4 regions of the Cobetia sp. L2A1 genome follow, and region 1 is predicted to be linked to each of the others. Evidence: predicted binding sites of a transcription regulator. Region 1 holds the regulator's gene; each other region holds the start of a gene.
The links. Region 1 encodes sigma-54, which starts transcription at its own class of promoters, with help from an activator protein. Its sites were predicted from a motif close to TGGCACNNNNNTTGCTNT; they were not measured.

Region 1 (3,746 bases):
GCTTGTCGGCGAGCGCGTCTATGGCAGCGTACATGTTGGGGTCTTCTGCCAGGGCATGGAGGTCTGCGCCTGCAGCATGCAGCGTACAGGCTGCCTGCTGGCGCTCCTTCTCGATCGACAGAGTCACCTGAACATTGGTGATATTGTCGTAATGCCGTTCGAGGCGAGCGAGCTTCTCGTTGATGTAATCGCGGAGAGGATCGGTAAGTTCCACATGATGCCCGGTGATATTCACTTGCATGGACACGCTCCTTTATCCAACGGGTTACCTTTCAATTGTAACCCTTTTTGACTGCGAGCAAACCCTGATAAGACGCTCTGCTACATGGTTTGCGCATCCGCCACTGCCAGTAACAAAATTGGGCCGCGTCAGGTGCGCCGAGCGCCTACCCTGACAATGCCCAAGCTTTGAGCAAAGATCAACGCTGCGCTGCATCGTGGTGTAAGGCTTGTCTTCAACTCACTGAGGGATAACGGAACATTCCATCAAAGAGGAGTGCGTTGGTTTGCGTTAGAAGCGCAGCAAGAAGCCGCCTGTTAGTCGCCAATCACAGCATATACGTCGATATTGGCGGTCTTCTGAAACTGACAACAAGTGCGCTTCGAGTGTGACAAGAGCACGATCGGACGTGAGAAGAGTTACACGAATGATCGACAATACTAATAAAAGTGATTTGAAAAACAGGCGATTGGAAGCGCACGCCGGATTCTAGCGAAAATATCTTGGTAGAAAGCCGACGACTTTCACGCACGTCGGCTGGCCATCATGCGGATATTGACGATAGGGGAGGCCATGACAGAGAGGCCGTAGTCGAAGGGCGGCCTCTCTGTCATGTAATCAAGCGAGTCGCTTGCGCTCACTGGAAGACGGAATGCCCATGGCTTCGCGATATTTGGCGACGGTGCGGCGCGCGACTTCAATGCCATCGCTGGCGAGTAGATCGACCAGCCGTGAATCCGACAGCGGTTTTCGCGCTGGTTCGTCTGCAATCAATTTGCGGATGCGCGCACGAATGGCCGTGCTGGAATGCGCATCACCATTGCCGTTACCACCGACCTGGCTCGAGAAGAAGAACTTGAGTTCGAAGACGCCGCGTGGTGTATGAATGTACTTTTGCGTCGTGACGCGAGAGATGGTGGATTCGTGCATCTCGACTACCTCGGCAATATTGGCGAGGATCAACGGCTTCATGCCTTCCTCGCCTTGCTCAAGAAAGTCGATCTGCCGCGTCATGATCTCACGCCCGACCTTGAGCAGCGTGTCATTGCGTGACGAGAGACTTTTCATCAGCCAGCGCGCTTCCTGAAGATTATCCTTGAGAAAGGTGTTGTCTACTGACTTGTCTGCCCGTTTGATGAGCGCTGCATAGTCTGGCTGTATACGCAGCTTCGGGAGTGCCTCGGGATTGAGCTCCACTTGCCAGCCGCGCCGGGTATGGCGTACCAGCAAGTCGGGTATCACGTAGTCACTGGCGGGCTCCCCCCAGGCAGAAGCTGGCCGTGGGTCCAGTGCTCGTATCAGCCGGATGACGTGATCCAGCTCGTCATCATCCAGCCCCAGGCGGCGCTTGAGTAGCTTGCGATCATCGTTCCCTAGTGCTTCGAGAAACTGGCGTACCAGGCGGCGAGCTTGAGCAAGCAGTGTCAGGTCATCGGGCAGCAAGGCCAGTTGTAGCAGCAAGCATTCGCGTAGATCACGCGCAAAGACGCCGGTCGGATCGAACTGCTGCAGGCGGAGCAGGACCTGCTCAAGCTCCGATGCTTTGAGGCCAGACAGCCCTTGTCCACGTAGACCATCGACGAGCTCATCAAGCGACAGGCTCAAGTAGCCTGCGCCGTCCACGGCATCTATCAGGCTTTCCGCCATCTGCCGTTCACGGTCGTCGAGGTCGGTCATTGCCAACTGCCAGCGTAGATGATCTTGCAGGCTTTCTACACTCGTGTTGCGCTCGAAATCCTGGCCGTCATCACTGCCGCTACTGCTTCCCGAGTTTGTCAGGCTGCCAGCATGATCCTGATAGAGGTCCGACCAGTCGCTATCGAGAGGATATTCTTCCGGGATATCACTACTTGTTTCAGCTGAAGAGATTTCGCTCGCATCCTGAATCTCGACGACTTCCAGCGCCTCATAGTCCTCGTCGAGTTCCAGCATGGGATTGGACTCGAGCGCCTGTTGGATTTCCTGACGCAGGTCGAGCGTCGACAACTGTAGCAGCTGAATGGCCTGCTGCAGTTGTGGCGTCATGGTCAGTGAAGTGCCAAGGCGGAGTTGCAGGGTGGGTTTCATGGGGCTATCGATTCACGGCAAAGGAACGTGCTTCTACGCTATACCGTGGGTCGGGGCACTGACAAGGGGCGAAAGAAATTATTCAAGCAACTTGCATGCCATGTTTCAACGAAGGTGGTATGGACGTCATGCTCAAGGCTGATGTTCATGATGATATATCAGCCCTGAGCATGCACTGCGTGCGCGAAGGTGCGCTCGCCAGAGGGGTTTGCCAATGGACTACAGCTTGAACTCATGCCCCAGATACACGTCACGCACCTGCTGATTGGCCAGAATGGTTTCAGCATTGCCATGCGCAATGATCTGGCCGTCGCCAACGATATAGGCGGTATCGCAGATATCGAGCGTCTCACGGACGTTATGATCCGTGATCAGTACACCAATGCCGCGATCACGTAGCTGGCGTACGATGCTCTTTATCTCGCCTACCGAGATGGGATCAACGCCGGCAAAGGGTTCATCCAGCAGCACGAAATCCGGTTCCGTGGCCAGTGCCCTTGCGATTTCGACGCGACGGCGTTCGCCGCCAGACAAGCTCATGCCGCTACTGGCGCGAATGTGAGAAATGCTGAAATCGTTCAGCAGTTCTTCAAGGCGTGCCTTGCGCCCGTTGCGATCGAGATCCTTGCGTGTCTCTAGAATCGCCATGATGTTGTCGGCGACGGACAGCTTGCGGAAGATCGAGGCTTCCTGCGGGAGATAGCCGATGCCGGCGCGTGCGCGCAAATGCATGGCGGAGTCGGAAAGGTCATTGTCATCAATGGTGACGCTGCCCGCATCGGCGCGCACCAGGCCGACGATCATGTAGAACGAGGTCGTCTTGCCGGCCCCATTGGGCCCCAACAGACCCACGATATCGCCCTGACGAATCTCCAGCGAGATATCCTTGACCACCTTGCGGCCCTTGTAGGCCTTGGCAAGGTGGCGTGCGCTGAGTGTACGGAGAGGAGCGGCAGTCATGACTTAGTTTTCCTTGCTGGCATTGGTGCCGCGCGGCGTCAGCGTCATGTGCACACGAGAACTGCCGTCGGTCTTCTGCGTGGTATCACTGCTGTTATTGGCATTGACCTGACGCTTGTCGAGGAAATACTCCACGTAACCGCCTTCGAAGGTGTCAGCATCTTTTTCGAGGCGCGCATTGCCTACCAGCTCCACCCGACGCTCCAGCGCGTGATAGAGAATGGTATCCGCCCACCCCTTGACCAGCTTTTCGTTCGGGTTGGGTTGTTGTTCCATATAGGCTCGCTTGCCTGTTGCCTTGACCAGAGATATCTCGCCACTCTTGGCACGGCTGATGTCAACACGACTGGCATCCAGTTTCATGCTGCCTTGTCGCATTTCGACACTGCCGGTATAGACAGCAGTACCCGCCTTGTCATCCAGCGACAGGGAATCGGCGGCGATGTCGATACGCTGATTGGCATCACTGTCGAGCGCCAGTGCTGTTGGTGCAGCCATG
Region 2 (3,746 bases), 1.4 Mb from region 1:
GATCACGAAGCGCGTCAGCTCGCTGTCGATGTCCTTGGCCAGCACCGCCGGCAAGAACATGTCAGCAAAGCCGACCAGCGTAGCAGGTGCCGCTTCGGCTGCGTGGGGAATCTGCAGCAGTTCCAGCAGCGGAATCATCGGATAGGACAGCCAGGTGAACACGGGGGTGAACTCGGCCAGCATCAGCGCGATGGTACCGATGGCGATCACGACCGGCAGCAGGCCCAGGAAGATATCAGCCACATTGATACCGGCAGACTTCACCAGCTTGAGGGGTCCCGGCGCATTCTCGGCGCGTGCGACAGCCATGCCGAGGGAATAACGCAGCACGCCACAGTCGCTCTGATTCTCTTCATTGATCTGGCAACCGATCGGCTCGTGATAGCTATCACGCTTGCGCGATAGCGGCGGCAGGCGCGGCACGATGACAGCGGCAATCAAGCCCGCGACGACGACGGTCAGATAGAAGGGCACGAACAGGTGATTGATGTTCATGAAGCTGGTGACCAGCAACGCGAAGGCAATCGAGACCACCGAGAAGTTGGTCGCGATCACCGCGGCTTCGCGCTGGCTGTAGAAGCCTTGCTCGTACTGCTGAGTGGTGATCAACACGCCGACGGTGCCGGAGCCCATCCATGAGGCAGTGGCATCGATGGCACTGCGGCCCGGCAGATTGAAGATGGCGCGAAATGGGCGCCGCACCAGGCTGCCGATGAATTCCATGAAGCCGAAATCGACCAGCAGCGGCAACAGGATGGCTGCGAAGAAGAAGAAGGTCAGCAGCACCGGCGCGAGGTCATTGAGCATCACGCCGCCGGTAAAGGCCGCCGTCACCTGCGCTGGCCCCCACTGGAAGTAGGTCATCAATGCGAAGACGGCACCGAGTGCACGCATGCCGAACCAGACGGCAGACACATCAAATAGTTCGTGGGCAGCGCCCTGTCTGGCCCAACTCGGCTTGGCAACCTTGACGAAGGCTGTCAACAGCACGGAGAGACACAGCACGGCTACGGCGATGGCGGGCAGAGAACCGCCGAGTGTCGCCTTGAGCCAATCGGCCATCAGGCCCATGCCGATGTTGATGGTGTCGCCGACACTGAACGGCACCAGGAAGAAGGACACGCCGAGCAGCGAAGGCACCAGGAACTTGACCAGCCCGCGCGTGCACAGCGGGGCGGGTGTCGTGGCAATTATTGTTTTCTGTGTCGCTTTCTGCGGCTTGTTCTGCTGATCAGAGTGCTGAGGCTGATCAGCGGAGGATGGTGTGATAGCCGCCGTCGGATCTATGCTTGAGGACATGATAGGTCACCTTGGTATTTTTGTAATAGTCAGGCTTCGTTAAGACTTTGTTTTTACTGATCTATTTCATGAGGCTGTGGCAGGAAAATTCGTTGGCAGGTCTGTCGTCCGTGCGCTGCCCATCTGACGGGACAATCAGGTGGGCAGCGCGGAGCTCATGCCAGCCGAGTGTGCATCAGTCGCGCTGCATCACGCCCGGCAGTACACACAGCATTTCGTAGAGCAGTGTCGCGCCCATCAGTGCCGTATTGCCGCTGGTATCGTAGGGCGGAGAGACTTCCATCAGGTCACCGCCGACGATATTGAGGCCACGCGCACCACGCACGATTTCCATGCCCTGCGGCATGGTCAGGCCGCCGGCTTCCACGGTGCCGGTGCCGGGGGCGACGGAGGGGTCGAGGCCATCGATGTCGAAGGTGATGTAGACGGGGCGATCGCCCATCATGTCGCGCACTTCGGCCATCAGCGGCGCGAGTGACTTGAACCAGCACATCTCGGCGGTCTCGACACGGAAGCCCTGCTGACGACACCAGTCGAAATCATCGGCGGAGTAGCCAGTGCCGCGCAGGCCGATCTGCACCACACGCGTGCTGTCGAGCAGGCCTTCTTCCTGAGCACGACGAATCGGCGTGCCGTGGGCAATCGGCTCGCCGAACATGTGGTCGTTCACATCGGCGTGGGCATCGATATGGATCAGGCCGACCGGCCCGTGCTTCTTGGCGATGGCACGCAGCACCGGCAGAGTGACGGTGTGGTCACCGCCCAGCGTCAGCGGCACGCAATCGTGGCTGAGCACTTCATCGTAGAATTTCTCGATGATGTCCATGCTCTTGGGCAGGTGGAAGGTGTTGATCGGTACATCGCCGATGTCCGCCACCTGCAGGCTATCGAAGGGCGCTGCGCGGGTGGCCATGTTGTAAGGCCGCAGCATGCGGGATTCATCGCGAATCTGACGCGGGCCAAAACGGGCACCGGGACGGTTGGAGGTGCCGATATCCAGCGGAATCCCGATGAAGGCTACATCCAGATCCTTGGCTGTCTCTTGAGTTGGCAGGCGCATCATGGTGGCCGGGCCGCCAAAACGTGGCATGTCGTTGCCGCCCAACGGCTGATTGAATTCACTCATGAATTTCTCCGGATCGTGAAGGGCTCGCGATGAAATGAACGGCGAGCAGGATGATTGTCGTTATAGGGCCGTGTGGACTGCGGCATGTGACTCGTCATTGCAGTAAGCATGCCAATTTTCAGTCCGTTGTTTTCATGGGATTTTTTGTGAAGAGCCGTTCACACGATTCATTTTTGGATCGAAATGAGCCATCAATTGATCCATTTATGAATCATTGATCCATTTATGGATCGCCAGAAGTGAATGATTGGGTAATGATAAGAAGCCAATGAATACTGCCCAGCTCATCCCCCGTACATTCTCCCGTGAGGCCTGTCATGTCAGAACTCGATAGCCAGACACTCAAGACCATCATCGACACCGCGCATGACCATTACTTCGTGGTCGATGCCGAAGGCCAGGTGGTGGATGTCAGCCCCGGCGCCGCTGCGGTGTATGGCATGACACGTGAAGCGCTCTGCGCCGCCAACGTGCATGACCTGGAAGCCAGCGGCGTGCTGACCCCCTCCATCAGTCTGGAAGTCATTCGCACCGGCAAGACCGTGCAGATGATGCAGAGCACGGGGACGGGGCGTCGGGTGGTGGCGCAGGCACACCCAGTGTTCGTCGAGGGACGGCTGGTACGGGTGGTCAGCCGCTCGATGGACCTCACCGATATTCAGCTGTTGCAGCAGGAATACGCGGTGCTTCAGCAACGATTCAGTGATCACCTGCGGCGCAGCTCGCGGGACCAGGCATCCATGCGCACCGGACAGGCCATCATGAATGATGGGGAGAGTGACAGGGATTGCGGGGAGATCGACTGCGGCCAGCTTCAGGTCAAAAGCCCCGTGATGCGTGAGATAGCGCTGTTGCTCAAGCGCGTTGCGCCCACCAATGCCACGGTGCTGATGCTGGGGGAGTCTGGCGTCGGGAAGACGGCCTTTGCCCATCAACTGCATCGCTGGAGCGAGCGCGCCAAGGGGCCGTTCATAGACGTCAACTGTGGGGCGATTCCGGAGAACCTGTTCGAGGCGGAGATGTTCGGCTATCAACCTGGCGCCTTCACCGGCGCAGGCAATCGCGGCAAGGCTGGCCTGATGGAACAGGCTGAAGGCGGCACGCTGTTTCTGGATGAAATCGGCGAGCTACCACTGGCCACCCAGACCAAGCTGCTCAAGGTGATTCAGGATGGGCTGATCACGCGACTCGGTGACACCACCACCCGCCGCGCCGACTTCCGCCTCGTTGTCGCCACCAACCAGAATCTCGCCGCGTTGGTGGAGCAGGGGCGCTTCCGGCTGGACCTCTATTACCGCATCAATGTGCTGCCAGTGAACTT
Region 3 (3,746 bases), 870 kb from region 1:
CTTGCCCGGGTAGAGCTTGGACATGTCGCGGGTGGTGACGTAATCCAATACCGCCTGGGCATGTGGGCCAGCACAGTGAATCTTCTTGAGGCCCGAGACATCCATCAACCCTGCACGGGTGCGGATGGTTTCATGATCGTCGGCTGTGTCTGACACCGCGTAATTCCAGGCGGTGCCCATGCCATTCCAGTCTTCAAGCTCCGCGCCCAGCGCGCGGTGTTGTTCGGCCAGTGCCGAGATGCGCCATGAATTCGCCATGCGTCTCTTTCTCCTGTGAGTCGTTGCCTAGCGTAAGTGGGGCTATCTGATCCCGTCCCTGCATAGCTTGCGAGAAGCTCAACGCCGGGAGGGAAATGTTGTTGTTTTCTGGCATGTTGCTTCGCGCCGCTTCATAGCCTTCAGCGCTATCCAGTGCTATTTCCTCCCGCTCCATTGCCTCTCGCGCTGCATTATTTGGCCCTCTATCAATTCTTGAAGGGAAAAAAACATTCCTATCGGTTAAGCAAGGGGCTTGCCAACTTTCAAAATGTGGTGGTGCTGGCGGGTCTCAATCATCGGTGAGTGAGTCCGCTGGCTCAATGAAGGCCGCTTGGGGAGAGAGTTTGCGAAGTGGTGCATCGTGGCGGTGCGTTATCTGGCAGTCATGCACGCCAATGGCGCACATTTGTCGCGAACGTGTCGGTATTGGTCGGCTAATGCCGTGATGATGGAGAGAGTTTGGTGATGATTTAAATTAATTTATCATATTTTACAGCGGCTTAGGTGTTGCGTTCGAGGCGTGTAACGCAAGATTGGCACGCTGCGTGCTTTTCTCTCAGGGAAATAAAGTTGACCATCAGGAATCACAACAACACGTTTCGTCCGCTGTCTTCACTGTCCTCTTCACTGTCAGAGTGACCCACAGGAATCAGATTCCGGGTTGCGACCGACACCCTGAGTGAAGGGTCCAGCGAGACGACACCCCGGTCCGCTCTCAAAGGAACTCCGATGTCTCCCGAAAATGCGCAACAGTTCATCAAGGATCACGACATTCGCTACCTGCTGGCGCAATTCGTTGATATTCATGGTGCCGCCAAGACAAAATCCGTTCCAGCCAACTGTCTGATGGACGTGGTCGAGAAGGGAGCAGGTTTTGCAGGTTTTGCCGTCAGTGGCCTGGGCATGTCGCCGGAAGGCCCCGACTTCATGGCCCGCGGCGATCTTGCCTCGCTGTCGCTGGTACCGTGGCAGCCAGGCTATGCCCGCATGGCTTGCGATGGCTACGTCAACGGTGAGCCGTTCGCCAATGACAGTCGTGTCGTGCTGCTCAAGCAACTGGAGCGCATGAAGGACAAGGGATGGACGCTGAACACCGGGCTCGAACCTGAGTTTTCGCTGTTCCGCCGCGGTGAGAGCGGCCAGCTCTTGCCGGTGGATGAGAGCGATACTCTTGCCAAGCCTTGTTATGACTACAAGGGATTGTCGCGCTCGCGGGAGTTTCTCGAGCGGCTGGTGGAATCCCTGCAGGCGGTGGACTTCGACATCTATCAAATCGATCACGAAGACGCCAACGGCCAGTTCGAGATCAATTACACCTACAGCGATGCGCTGACTTCGGCTGACCGTTTCACCTTCGTGCGCATGGCGGCCGGTGAAATCGCCAATGATCTGGGCATGGTGTGCTCCTTCATGCCCAAGCCGCTGGCAGATCGCCCTGGCAACGGCATGCACTTCCACCTGTCTGTCTGTGATGACAGCGGTCGCAATCTGTTCGCGGACGATTCCGACGTACAGGGCATGGGGTTGTCGTCATTGGCGTATCACTTCATGGCGGGTCTGCTGGCTCACGCCCCAGCGCTGTGTGCCTTTGCGGCACCGACCGTCAATTCCTACAAGCGTCTCGTCGGCGGTGGCAGCACCAGTGGCGCGACCTGGGCGCCCGTCTTCATTGCCTACGGTGACAACAACCGTTCCGCCATGGTGCGTGTGCCCTATGGCCGCCTTGAATTCCGCTTGCCTGATGCCGGCTGCAACCCCTACCTCGTCCACGCCGCCATCATCGCGGCAGGGCTGGATGGCGTGGCGCGAAAACTTGATCCGGGCACGGCTCATAACATCAACCTGTATTCCCTGACCCCGAGCGAGTGCGTGGAGAAGGGCATCGAGAAGTTGCCCCAGAACCTCTCGCTGGCCATCGATGCGCTGGAAGCGGACAGCATCCTGCGCGAAAGCCTGGGGGAAGGCATCTGCGAGGAATTCATGCGCCTCAAGCGTGATGAGTGGCAGGAATACAACGCTCAGGTCAGTGACTGGGAAGTCCGTCGCTACGCCGAATTCTTCTAGAGGCCGATGACTGTCGAGGTCATCTTGTGGCGGTGACGCCATTCTTTTTGATGCGCAGGGGCCGGAGGGCTATACGGCCTTGTCATCTGCTTTCACGACATAACGTCATGATGTGAATCATGGCAGCGAGGGACATCATCATGTGTGGGATCGTAGGCCTATATCTCAAGAATCCAGCATTGGAGTCGCGCCTGGGCGAGCTGTTCGAGCCCATGTTGATCTCGATGACGGACCGCGGCCCGGACAGCGCCGGCTTTGCCATCTATGGCGATGAATATGATGCTGGCATCAAGCTGACGCTGCAAAGCGATGCTCCAGCAGAAGACTGGAGCCTGATTGCCAGCGGACTGGGCGAGCAAGTAGGGACAGTGGCGGACTGGTTCAGCAATGCCAGTGTCGCGGTCTTCAAGCTCGAGGGTGAAGAAGGTGCCGTGCGCGAATGGCTGACGATGAATGCGCCCCAGATTCGCGTACTCAGCGTTGGGCAGAGCATCGAGATTCTCAAGGCCGTCGGCCTGCCAGCACATATCGCCAGCCTTTATGGCCTCAAGAACATGAAGGGCAGCCACATCATCGGGCATACCCGTATGGCGACCGAAAGCGCCGTGACGCTACAGGGGAGTCATCCGTTCTCCACCGGTCGTGATCTGTGCCTGGTGCATAACGGCTCGCTGTCCAATCACAATTGGCTGCGCACCAAGCTCAAGCGTGAAGGCATCAGCTTCGAGACCGACAATGATTCCGAAGTGGCGGCAGGTTACCTGACCTGGCGTCTGGAGCAGGGCGACAGTCTGGAAGCCGCACTTAACGGTGCCCTCAAGGACCTGGACGGCTTCTTCACCTTTGCCATCGGTACCCGTGATGGCTTTGCCGTGGTGCGCGACCCGATCGCCTGCAAGCCTGCCGTGATCGCCGAGACGGATGATTACGTGGCCATGGCCTCTGAATATCGTGCCCTGGCCAGTCTGCCGGGCATCAAGGACGCCCGTGTCTGGGAGCCAGAGCCGGGAAGAATCTATTTATGGGAACGTGAAACGTCCCGTACGGAGGCCGCGTAAATGATGAAGACTCATGACTTGGCCACCACTGGATTACGCGAACTCAATCAGTCATTGCATGATGCACAGATACTTTCCAGTGCGCGTGAATGGCGAGTGACCAATCCTGATGGTGCACACAATATTGCCTGTGGCATCAATGAAGATATCAGTGTCGATATCGATGGGCATGCCGGCTACTACTGCGCAGGCATGAACCAGAAAGCTAACATTACCATTCATGGCAATACCGGAGTTGGTGTCGCCGAGAACATGATGTCAGGTTGCGTTCGCGTCAAGGGTGATGCCTCGCAATCAGCGGGTGCCACCGCGCATGGCGGCCTGTTGGTGATCGAGGGCAATGCCGCGGCACGCTGTGGCATCTCG
Region 4 (3,746 bases), 720 kb from region 1:
CTGCCAGCACTTCGAGTTTGTCTGCCAGCGCCGCTTCGTCCGCATTGGCCTTTGGCACCACCAGCGCGCGACCCGCTCTGCGACAGCATAGCGCTGCGGGTAGCACGCCCGTCACGGGGCGAATACTGCCATCCAATGCCAACTCACCAAGGCATTCAAGCTGTGCCACCGCTTCTTCAGGTATCTGCCCGGACGCCACCAGAATGCCGAGCGCGATCGGCAGATCAAAACGGCCGCCCTCCTTGGGTAGGTCAGCTGGTGCTAGATTGAGAGTGATGCGCCGTGCTGGAAACTCGAACCCCGCATTGAGCAGCGCACTGCGAACTCGCTCACGACTTTCTTTCACTGCGGTCTCCGGTAGCCCGACTATCGTCAGCCCCGGCAATCCATTCGAGAGGTGCACCTCAACCTGCACCTCTGGCGCCTCGAGACCGAGCGATGCTCGCGTGCGTAGCATGGCCAATGACATGAGCCTTCCCTTGCGTGATGCCGTCGCAACGTTGCGCGGCGAGAGCGAAGCAGGGCATGAGCCCTCCGAGATACCGGGACACTTGCATCACCCAGCCTCACAAGCATGGCAAAGCTCATGCTGATAGGAATCCTGTTGACTCAACGCTAGCCAACTCAGTGCATGACACACACCCAAGGCCTGCTTTCACCAGCGCCAAGCATGCCAAGCAGGCGACTTTCTCATGTGCATCACTCTGTATCGCTCATCGTTAACGTAAATCATCTTACGACTGTAAATATTGCAGTTACTCGATACGTAATGAATAATCCTCACAGGGATAACATTACATAAAGGGTAAATCATCATCGTTTCCAGTGCTTAAATAGCCGTCAACTCATCCCGATAACAGCCTGTCATATCGATGCACATGCTGAATTCGCAATCAGCACATCAATCGGATAGCAAAAACCAAAAATCAACGAAAGACCAAAATAGGCTTTCCCCACCGAAGAGCCCTACGCCCACTGGCCCAGCGCATGCGATGACATCAGTACTGCTAGCGACCAGATAGTGAAAAATGAGGCTTTCCTTCCCATGCAACTTTTCTCTCTACCGTGCGACGCTCGAACGCATTATTTGCCATATCGAGAAAATTCGGTGAGTTGCGAAGGAAAAATGCACCACGACAGTGCCTGCCACGGTATCTACTGGTATATTTGACCGGCTGATCTGACCGTATGGTCAGGTAAGCCGCCAAGCTGTCTCATGGAATGCCACTCAAGAGTGGCAGAGAAACGTCCAACCCACGGAAAGGGCCAGCCATTCAGGACAACTTCGGCTTGTTTCAGGAGTAATACCCATGCAAGACATGCTTGCCCCGCTGGCATCCTTTGCTGATGTCATTGGCATGCTGGGCACCACCTTGGTAGTCGGTGCCTTCTTCATGTTGCAGATAGGAAAACTCGATTCCCGCAGCCTGACCTATAATCTGATGAACCTGAGCGGTGCAGTCCTGCTGCTGCTCAGTCTGTGCATCAACTTCAATCTGGCGAGCTTTGTGATCGAGATTTTCTGGATTGTGGCTTCGATAGTGGGGCTAGTGCGCTGGAGGCTGAGTGCGCGTCCGCAAATTGCCTAGCGGAAGAGGCCATCCATGGATATGAAAAAAGCCGCCACACCTTGAGGTGTGGCGGCTTTTTTCATGCTGAACGTCTCGTGACGTACCCAAGCTATCAGGCGTCGCGCTGGCGCTCGACATCCGCAGCGTAGCTAGCACTTTCATCATCCGCAACAGACAACTGACTATCTTCATCTGCGGTGCTATCGGTGGCTACCAACCCCTGCTTTTCCAGCAGGGCTTCTAACGCAATGACCTGCTTTTCCAGCGACTCAACCCGACTACGGGTACGTGTCAGGACATCCATCATGATGTCGAAGTCTTCTCGCGACACCAGCTCCATACGATCAAAAGCACTACGCATCACGCCCTGCACAGACTTCTGCAGCTCCTCCGGACCATGAGAGGCATCCTGCAAGCGCTCACCAATTTGCTGGGCCATCCGACCGATGACGTCATTCTTGAACATGCTTCACCTCAGACGTTGCGTGTCGATCGCCCGATGCCGCCAGGGTCGACGCGATAAAAAAGGCACTCCTTCAGATATGGAGGCGCCGGCTCTTGCTACAAGGATACGCAACCCGCTCGCAAGTCGCATGTTCGTGACAAAGAACCTTTCCTCAACCCTCCTGCGAGATCGCCTTGCACCATATTAGCGCTACCCCCTACATCGAAAGGCGCAATAAAAGCACCAAAACAGTGCGCACTGAATGACATGCCTATTCAACCCTTTTTTCATTGGCTGAGTAGTGCGAGACGCTTTAGATGCAACTGAATGAGTTAAAAGGCCTTTTCATCAGATGGCACGTCTCCTGCGATGCACTTGGCAAGAGCAGGTTCTTCAGACAGATCATTTAGGTAGCGAACGGGGGCAGCACATGAAACTGATCACCGCCATCATCAAACCCTTCAAGTTGGACGACGTGCGTGAAGCGCTGGCAGATAACGGCGTACAAGGCATTACCGTCACCGAGGTGAAGGGCTTCGGTCGGCAAAAAGGGCATACCGAGCTCTATCGCGGCGCTGAATACGTCGTCGACTTCCTCCCCAAGGTCAAGATTGAAGTGGCAGTCGATGACAGCGATGCAGAGAAGGTGTTGGACGCCATTACCCAGGCGGCCAACAGCGGCAAGATTGGCGACGGCAAGCTGTTCGTGACTGCGCTGGATGATGTCATTCGTATCCGTACCGGTGAACGCGGCGCCGACGCTGTCTGACCCCCGCGCACAATAATAAAGGAGAATCCCGCATGAACGAGATCATCGAGGTCAAGTACGCACTTGATACCTTCTACTTCCTGGTCTGTGGCGCACTGGTGCTATGGATGGCTGCCGGCTTCGCCATGCTGGAAGCTGGCTTGGTACGCGCCAAGAACACCACGGAAATTCTGACCAAGAACGTGGCACTGTTTGCCATCGCCTGCACCATGTACATGGTCGTTGGCTATCACATCATGTACTCGAGCCCTGAAGGCGGTTTCTTGCCGAATCTGGGCTTCTTGATCGGCGCCGAGAATACTGCCGAGGAGGCCCTCGCTTCCGGTGGCGACATTTACTACAGCGCCCGCTCCGACTTCTTCTTCCAGGTCGTGTTCGTGGCGACCGCCATGTCCATCGTCTCCGGTGCCGTTGCTGAGCGCATGAAGCTGTGGGCCTTCCTGTTGTTCGCCGTGGTCATGACCGGATTCATCTACCCGGTGCAGGGCTACTGGACATGGGGCGGTGGTTTCCTGAGCGAGGCTGGTTTCAGCGACTTTGCAGGTTCCGGCATCGTGCACCTTGCAGGTGCCTCTGCTGCACTGGCTGGCGTCCTGCTGCTAGGCGCACGTCAAGGCAAGTACGGCAAGAATGGCGAGATCAATGCCATTCCGGGCTCCAATCTGCCACTGGCGACACTGGGTACCTTCATTCTGTGGCTGGGATGGTTGGGCTTCAATGGCGGCTCCGAGCTGGTACTGTCCAATATCGATGAGGCCAACGCGGTGGCCCAGGTCTTCGTCAACACCAATGCTGCTGCCTGTGGTGGTGTTATCGCCGCCCTGGTGCTCGCTCGCCTGTGGTTCCGCAAGGCGGATCTGACCATGGCCCTCAATGGTGCGCTGGCTGGCCTCGTCGCCATCACCGCTGGCCCGCTGACACCGAGCATTGGTGCAGCCACCCTGATCGGTGCCATTGGCGG

Region 2: speB (agmatinase) is a predicted target of sigma-54. The motif match lies at 2,522-2,539, and genes of this name have one in related genera.
Region 3: glnT (type III glutamate--ammonia ligase) is a predicted target of sigma-54. The motif match lies at 793-810, and genes of this name have one in related genera.
Region 4: GQR90_RS00335 (P-II family nitrogen regulator) is a predicted target of sigma-54. The motif match lies at 2,370-2,387, and genes of this name have one in related genera.

What each region holds. Positions count from the first base shown of each region.
Region 1 is NZ_CP047025.1:797,228-800,973, forward strand. It holds gene hpf (ribosome hibernation-promoting factor, HPF/YfiA family) at 1-241, opposite strand, end outside; gene GQR90_RS03430 (RNA polymerase factor sigma-54) at 839-2,287, opposite strand; gene lptB (LPS export ABC transporter ATP-binding protein) at 2,507-3,247, opposite strand; gene lptA (lipopolysaccharide transport periplasmic protein LptA) at 3,251-3,746, opposite strand, start outside.
Region 2 is NZ_CP047025.1:2,188,819-2,192,564, reverse strand. It holds gene GQR90_RS09480 (YjiH family protein) at 1-1,299, opposite strand, end outside; gene speB (agmatinase) at 1,475-2,425, opposite strand; gene GQR90_RS09470 (sigma-54 interaction domain-containing protein) at 2,743-3,746, shown strand, end outside.
Region 3 is NZ_CP047025.1:1,669,219-1,672,964, forward strand. It holds gene GQR90_RS07280 (aminomethyltransferase family protein) at 1-258, opposite strand, end outside; gene glnT (type III glutamate--ammonia ligase) at 988-2,322, shown strand; gene GQR90_RS07290 (class II glutamine amidotransferase) at 2,463-3,380, shown strand; gene GQR90_RS07295 (protein glxC) at 3,381-3,746, shown strand, end outside.
Region 4 is NZ_CP047025.1:72,556-76,301, reverse strand. It holds partial or broken gene GQR90_RS00350 (magnesium chelatase domain-containing protein) at 1-469, opposite strand, end outside; gene GQR90_RS00345 (CBU_0592 family membrane protein) at 1,311-1,589, shown strand; gene GQR90_RS00340 (accessory factor UbiK family protein) at 1,684-2,037, opposite strand; gene GQR90_RS00335 (P-II family nitrogen regulator) at 2,447-2,785, shown strand; gene GQR90_RS00330 (ammonium transporter) at 2,818-3,746, shown strand, end outside.